2 linked regions of the Sphaerisporangium rubeum genome follow. The protein of the gene in region 1 interacts with the protein of each later gene in a pairwise test. Links are inferred from orthologs where the notes say so. Each region holds a gene or a part of one and is shown in the gene's direction. Other genes may lie near its edges. The genes, in order: aceE and nth.

Evidence for each region.
Region 2: the proteins of aceE (region 1) and nth interact in binary tests that used the Escherichia coli proteins (3 or more experiments, as listed by UniProt). The link is inferred for Sphaerisporangium rubeum from one-to-one orthologs.

The regions. Positions count from the first base shown.
Region 1 is NZ_JACHIU010000001.1:2,330,437-2,334,097, reverse strand. What follows is about bases 231-3,579. They hold aceE (pyruvate dehydrogenase (acetyl-transferring), homodimeric type), read left to right. Parts: upstream 231-622; coding sequence 623-3,379; downstream 3,380-3,579. Other genes in these bases: BJ992_RS34210 (WYL domain-containing protein), read right to left, coding at 3,444-3,579; BJ992_RS09935 (hypothetical protein), read right to left, coding at 231-253. In the rest of the region: more of BJ992_RS09935, read right to left, coding at 1-230; more of BJ992_RS34210, read right to left, coding at 3,580-3,661. UniProt on the Escherichia coli protein: Component of the pyruvate dehydrogenase (PDH) complex, that catalyzes the overall conversion of pyruvate to acetyl-CoA and CO(2).
Region 2 is NZ_JACHIU010000001.1:894,556-897,796, forward strand. The notes cover bases 229-3,157. They hold nth (endonuclease III), read left to right. Parts: upstream 229-1,293; coding sequence 1,294-2,022; downstream 2,023-3,157. Other genes in these bases: BJ992_RS03560 (transglutaminase-like domain-containing protein), read left to right, coding at 229-342; BJ992_RS03565 (maleate cis-trans isomerase family protein), read left to right, coding at 371-1,186; BJ992_RS03575 (NUDIX hydrolase), read left to right, coding at 2,075-2,722; BJ992_RS03580 (HEAT repeat domain-containing protein), read right to left, coding at 2,766-3,157. In the rest of the region: more of BJ992_RS03560, read left to right, coding at 1-228; more of BJ992_RS03580, read right to left, coding at 3,158-3,241. UniProt on the Escherichia coli protein: DNA repair enzyme that has both DNA N-glycosylase activity and AP-lyase activity. The DNA N-glycosylase activity releases various damaged pyrimidines from DNA by cleaving the N-glycosidic bond, leaving an AP (apurinic/apyrimidinic) site.

The DNA.
Region 1 (3,661 bases):
CCTTGGTGGACGGCAGCTTGCCGTGACCCTGCGGCACCGGGAAGGTGATCCTCCCGTCGGCCCCTCGCACCGGGTCGGGGAAGCCCGGCATGCCGTTGGCGCGCACGCATCTGGAGAATTCCCTGAAGGTGGCGAACTCGTCGACCCGGGGGGCCGGACTCGCGGAGGTCCCCGCTCCGCCTGCCGGTGACGCGCAGCCGGCCGCGCCGGCGATCAGCGCCATCACCGATATGATCAAGGTTGTACGTTTCATCAGTGGAGCCTCCGGTGTGGACGGCTCCCGGGGAGCCGTACGATCAAGGCTCGTGACACCGGTCCGGCCGCGCATCGCGCGCGAGCGGGGTTGGGAGTCCCCCCGGCGGGGGAGGCAGAGGGGTGCGGGGCACCCAGAGGCGACCCCTGAGCCGAGGCCGGGACGTCTCATGCTTAGATGCCAATTGTCATTGTCGGGGGAAAACGTCCTACCATCGGTGGTCTAGGCCACGCCTGGCCCACTGCCAGCAGGGACATCTTGGTTACCGGACGGTAGAGATGCACTTTCCGGAGTAACCGGCCAGGATGGAGGGCGACCTAGACAACGATGCAGAGGCTTACCAGTCGATCCTCGGAAGGCGATGACCCAGTGGCTTCCGGACGCCAGCGTTTCTCGATCATCAGCGACGGTCTACCCAGCCAGCTCCCTGATGTCGACCCCAGCGAGACCCAGGAGTGGCTTGAGTCGCTAGACACCGTCGTCAAGACGGAGGGTCGGAGCCGAGCCCGTTACCTGATGCTGCGCCTGCTAGAGCGCGCGCGCGAGCATCAGGTCGGCGTGCCCGGTCTGCGCAGCACCGACTACATCAACACCATCCCCCCGGAGCGCGAGCCCTGGTTCCCCGGCGACGAGTACGTCGAGCGCCGGATCCGGGCCTACATCCGGTGGAACGCCGCGGTGATGGTGACCCGGGCCAATGCCCGCACCAACGTCGGTGGCCACATCGCCACCTACGCCTCGGCGGCCTCGCTGTACGAAGTGGGCTTCAACCACTTCTTCCGCGGCAAGGACCACGGTGAGTCGGGTGACCAGGTGTTCATCCAGGGTCACGCCGCGCCGGGCATCTACGCTCGCGCGTTCCTGGAGGGCCGCCTCAACGAGGCGCAGCTCGACGCCTTCCGCCAGGAGCTGTCGCAGGGCTTCAAGGGCCTGCCGTCCTACCCGCACCCCCGCCTGATGCCCGACTTCTGGGAGTTCCCCACGGTGTCGATGGGCCTCGGCGCGATCGGCGCGATCTACCAGGCGCGGTTCAACCGCTACCTGCTCAGCCGCAAGATCAAGGACACCAGCCGCAGCCACGTGTGGTGCTTCCTCGGCGACGGCGAGATGGACGAGCCGGAGTCGCTCGGCGCGATCGGCCTCGCCTCCCGTGAGGAGCTCGACAACCTCACGTTCGTCATCAACTGCAACCTGCAGCGCCTGGACGGCCCGGTCCGCGGCAACGGCAAGATCATCCAGGAGCTGGAGTCGTACTTCCGCGGCGCCGGCTGGAACGTCATCAAGGTCGTGTGGGGACGCGACTGGGACCAGCTTCTCGCCGCCGACGTCGACGGCGTGCTGGTCAACAAGATGAACACCACGCCGGACGGCCAGTTCCAGACGTACTCGGTGGAGTCCGGCGAGTACATCCGCGAGCACTTCTTCGGTGACGACCCGCGGCTGCGCAAGATGGTCGAGCACCTGTCCGACGACGACATCCGCAAGCTGTCGCGCGGCGGCCACGACTACCGCAAGGTCTACGCGGCGTTCAAGGCGGCACGCGAGCACGTCGGCCAGCCCACGGTCATCCTCGCGCAGACCATCAAGGGGTGGACCCTCGGCAAGGACTTCGAGGCCCGCAACGCCACCCACCAGATGAAGAAGATGAGCAAGGCCGAGCTCAAGGAGTTCCGCGACCGGCTGTACCTGCCGATCCCGGACAAGGACCTCGAGGGCGACCTGCCGCCGTACTTCCACCCCGGCGAGAACGACGAAGAGATCGCCTACATGCGCGAGCGCCGCGCGGCCCTCGGCGGCTACCTGCCGAAACGTGTAGTACGTGCCAAGCCGCTCAAGCTCCCCGGCGACAAGGTCTACGCCGACCTGAAGAAGGGCTCCGGCAAGCAGAACGTCGCCACCACCATGGCGTTCGTCCGCCTGCTGAAGGACCTCATGAAGGACAAGGAGATCGGCGCCAGGTTCGTGCCGATCATCCCGGACGAGGCCCGCACGTTCGGTCTCGACGCGATGTTCCCGACCGCCAAGATCTACTCTCCGCACGGCCAGACGTACGACGCGGTGGACCGCAACCTGCTGCTGTCGTACAAGGAGTCGCTCGAGGGCCAGATCCTGCACGAGGGCATCAGCGAGGCCGGGTCGATGGGCTCGACCATCGCGGCCGGCAGCGCGTACGCCACGCACGGCGAGCACATGATCCCGATCTACATCTTCTACTCGATGTTCGGGTTCCAGCGCACCGCCGACCAGATGTGGGCTCTCGGCGACCAGATGGGCCGGGGCTTCCTGCTCGGCGCCACCGCCGGCCGCACCACGCTGAACGGCGAGGGGCTGCAGCACGAGGACGGCCACACGCCGCTGATCGCCTCCACCAACCCGGCGGCGGTCTCCTACGACCCGGCGTGGGCCTTCGAGATCGCGCACATCGTGCGGGACGGCCTGCGGCGCATGTACGGCGAGAACCCTGAGGAGATCTTCTACTACCTCACGGTGTACAACGAGCCGTACCCGCAGCCGGCCGAGCCGGAGGACCTCGACGTCGAAGGCGTGCTGAAGGGTCTGTACCGCTTCGCCGCGGCCCCCGCGGTCGAAGGGCCGCGGGCCAACATCCTGGCCTCCGGTGTGGCGGGCCGCTGGGCCCTTGAGGCGCAGCGCCTGCTGGCCGAGGAGTGGGGGGTGGCGGCCGAGGTGTGGTCGGCGCCGTCGTGGTCGGAGCTGCGCCGCGACGCGCTCGACTGCGACGAGCACAACCTGCTCAACCCCGAGGCCGAGCAGCGCGTGCCGTACGTCACCAAGGTGCTGACCGACGTCCCCGGGCCGTTCGTCGGGGTCAGCGACTACATGCGGGCCGTTCCCGACCAGATCTCCCGGTGGGTGCCGGGTGACTGGTCCTCGCTCGGCACCGACGGTTTCGGCCTGTCCGACACCCGTTCGGCACTGCGCCGCCACTTCCACGTGGACGCCGCGTCGATCACCCTGGCGGTGCTGACGCAGCTCGCGCGGCGCGGCGAGGTCAAGCAGGAGGCGCTGCGTGAGGCCATCTCGCGGTACCACCTGAAGAACGGCGTCACCGAGGTCGCGGCGAACCCGACCCGCGAGAGCAACGAGACGCAGTCCATGGGGGTCTGACCACCTCTCCGCCCGGCCCTCGCACGCACGGCGTGCGGGGGCCGCCGCGTTCCCGCCGGGCCGCTCAGTCCCGGACCGGGTCCTCGGTGGCGAGGCCGGCGATGTCGGGGACGTACTGTTCCAGCCGGCTGCGTGGCCAGGCGGGTTCGCCTGTGGTGGCCGCGGCGCCGATGCGGTCCAGGCGGAAGACCCGGACGTCCTGGCGTAATCTGCACCAGGCGACGAGGTACCACAGGCCGCCGCGTCCGCCGATGAACACGCCGGGCTCGACCTCGCGCTCGG
Region 2 (3,241 bases), 1.4 Mb from region 1 along the record:
CGGCTACGTGCGCACATCGGCGGGGACGTCTTCTTCCACGGTCTCAACTCCGTCTACCTGGACGGCAGATGGGTCAAGGCCACCCCCGTCTTCAACAAGATCCTCTGCCGCCTCTACGGGATGAAGCCGCTGGAGTTCGACGGCACCGCCGACAGCCTCCACCACCCCTTTGACGATCAGGGTCGCCGAAGCATGGAGTTCCTGGCCGACCACGGCGGCTTCGACGACGTTCCCTACGAGTTCGTGATGGAGAACATGCGTCGCAAACACCCCGGCTTCCTGAGTGCCGGCGGCACCCGCACGGTCCGCGGCGGCTCGCTGGCCGCCGAGGCGTCCGCCTGACCCCTGACGAGGAGGAGGAGACGCTCAGATGAACACCGTCCGAGCACAGAAGGACGGCTGGGAGGCCAGAGCGCGTATCGGCGTGGTCGTACCCCACGCGGATGTCGGCCCGGAGTCCGAATTACAGGTGATGGCACCCGAGGACGTGTTCCTGCACGGCTCGCGTGTCCATTTCGGCGCGATGCGTGCCGGCGGCGAGATGGACCCGAAGATCCCGCACGACCCGGTGCGGGCCTTCGTTGAGCCGCCGCACATCGACGACGCGGTGGAGTTGCTGGCCGCCTCCCCGCTCGACGCGATCGCGCTCGGCTTCACCAGCTCCGCCTACGTCCTCGGGGCGAGCGGTGAGAAGGCGCTGTTCGACCGGCTGGCGCGCCACACCCGGGGAATCCCGCTCACGGGTACCACCACCGCGGCTGTGACCGGCCTCAACGTGCTCGGCGCGCACAGGCTGGCGATCGTGAACCCGCCGTGGTTCGACGATCGGCTCTCCGGCCTCGGCGCCGACTACTTCACCGAGCAGGGCTTCACGGTCGTCCACCACGGTCCGTGCGGCCTGCCGAGCAACCAGAAGCTGATCACTCCGCAGGCCCTGTCCGTTTGGATCCGCACCATCGTCGCCGAGCACCGGCCCGACGCCGTCCTGGTCGCCGGGAACGGCATCCGCGCGGTCGGCGTCATCGACGCGCTGGAGCGCGAACTGGACGTCGCCGTCCTGACCGCCAACCAGGTCCTGTTCTGGCACGCTCTGCACCTGGCCGGTGCCGGTGAAATCGCTCAGCAGATCACCGGGTACGGACGGCTGTTCGGCAGGGCACCCGGTGGCGGACAACGGCCCGGGTGAGGAACTCGACGGCGGCGCCTGCCCGGATGGACGGACACCACCTGGGCAGGCGGGCTGATTCGACGGACGGTGACGGTGCGGGAGGCCGTACGCTGGCGCGTATGGCGATGCAGGTGACACCGAGGGCGAAGCGGTTCGCGAGCGAGACGCGGCTCGGGCTGGTGCGGCGGGCACGGCGGATCACACGGATCCTGGCCGAGACCTATCCCGACGCGCACTGCGAGCTGAACTTCACCAACGCTTTCGAGTTGCTGATCGCCACGGTGATGTCGGCGCAGACGACCGATGTGCGGGTCAACATGGTGACGCCGGCGTTGTTCGCCAAGTACCCGACGCCTGACGATCTGGCGGCGGCGGACCCGCAGGACGTCGAGGAGATCATCAAGTCGACGGGGTTCTTCCGGGCCAAGACCAAGTCGATCATCGGGTTGTCGGTGGCGTTGCGGGACAGGTTCGGTGGCGAGGTGCCGCGGACGCTGGAACAGATGGTCACGTTGCCGGGGGTGGGCCGCAAGACGGCGAACGTCGTGCTCGGCAACGCCTTCGGGGTGCCGGGGATCACGGTGGACACGCATTTCGGCCGGCTCACCCGGCGGTTCGGGTGGACCGGGGAGACCGACCCGGTCAAGGTGGAGCACATCGTGGGGGAGCTGGTCCCCAAGAAGGAATGGACCCTGCTGTCCCACTACCTCATCTGGCACGGCCGGCGGGTCTGCCACGCGCGCAAGCCCGCGTGCGGGGTCTGTCCGCTCGCGGACCTGTGCCCGTCCTTCGGTGAAGGGCCCACCGACCCCGCGCAGGCCGCCAAGCTGGTACGTCCCGGGCCGTTCTCCTGAGCGGGGAAGCAGCGGGGTTCCGGTGGTGTTGACTTCCCGCGAGGAGGTACGCATGACTGCTCCCGTGCCCGGCTGGCTCACCGACCTGGCGACGGACCCCCACCGGCATCCGCTCCCCCCGTGGATGCGGCCACCGGACGGCAGGGGCCGCGCGGCGGCGGTGCTGCTGCTGTTCGGGGAGTCGGCACTCGGGCCGGACATCCTGCTGATCCAGCGCAGCGCCAACGGCCGCAACCACGCGGGACAGCCCGCGTTCCCCGGCGGCGGCATCGACCCCGGCGACGGCGGGCCGGTCGGCGCGGCGCTGCGGGAGGCCGAGGAGGAGACGGGGCTCGACCGGCACGGGGTGCGGGTCGTCGGCACGCTCCCCGAGCTGTACCTCGGCCGCAGCGACAACCGGGTGACGCCGGTGCTCGGCTGGTGGCACACCCCCTGTGCCGTGCACGCCGCCTCCCCCGACGAGGTCGAGTCGGTGGCCAGAGTGCCGGTCGCCGAGCTCGTCGACCCCGCCAACCGCCTGCGGCTGCGTTTCCCCGGCGGCAGCGCGGGGCCCGCCTTCCGGGTGCGCGGCATGCTCGTGTGGGGGTTCACCGCCGGCATCCTGGACGCGGTGCTCACCGCCACCGGGTTCGCGCTCCCCTGGGACGCCTCACAGGTGCAGGACCTGCCACCTGAAGTGATCCGCCTGGCGCGGCGCTAGGCCCGATGAACCAGGTCTTCGCGGGCGATACGCGGAAACGGGGCTAGGACAGGATCAGGCCGAGCGCGGCCCAGTCGGCCACGTCGTCGTCGGGGTCGCGGGCCAGGCGCCGCAGCGCGGCGAGGCCCGCCGGGTCGGGGGGACGGCCGAGCACCCGCGACAAGGCGTACGCCGCGCCGTACCGCACCGACGGGTCGGGGTGCTCCGACAGATCGATCACCGACGGCATGGCCCGCGGGTCGCGCAGGTGGCCGAACGCGATCAGCACGGCGTGCAGCACCCGCAGGTCGGAGTCGCAGGCCGCGAGGTGGCGCAGCAGCGCCAGCGTCTTGTCGGCGAACGGCCGCAGCGGCCCGCCGAGCTCGCCGAGGATGTCCACGCCGAGGACCCGCTCGGCGGGGACGTCGCTCGCGCACAGCAGGCGCGCCGCGGTGAAGGTCTCGATGTCCCCTCGCGCGTGCAGGCGGGCCACCGCGGACCAGCGTGCCTGGCCGTCGGGGTCGTCGTCGGCGAGGGCCC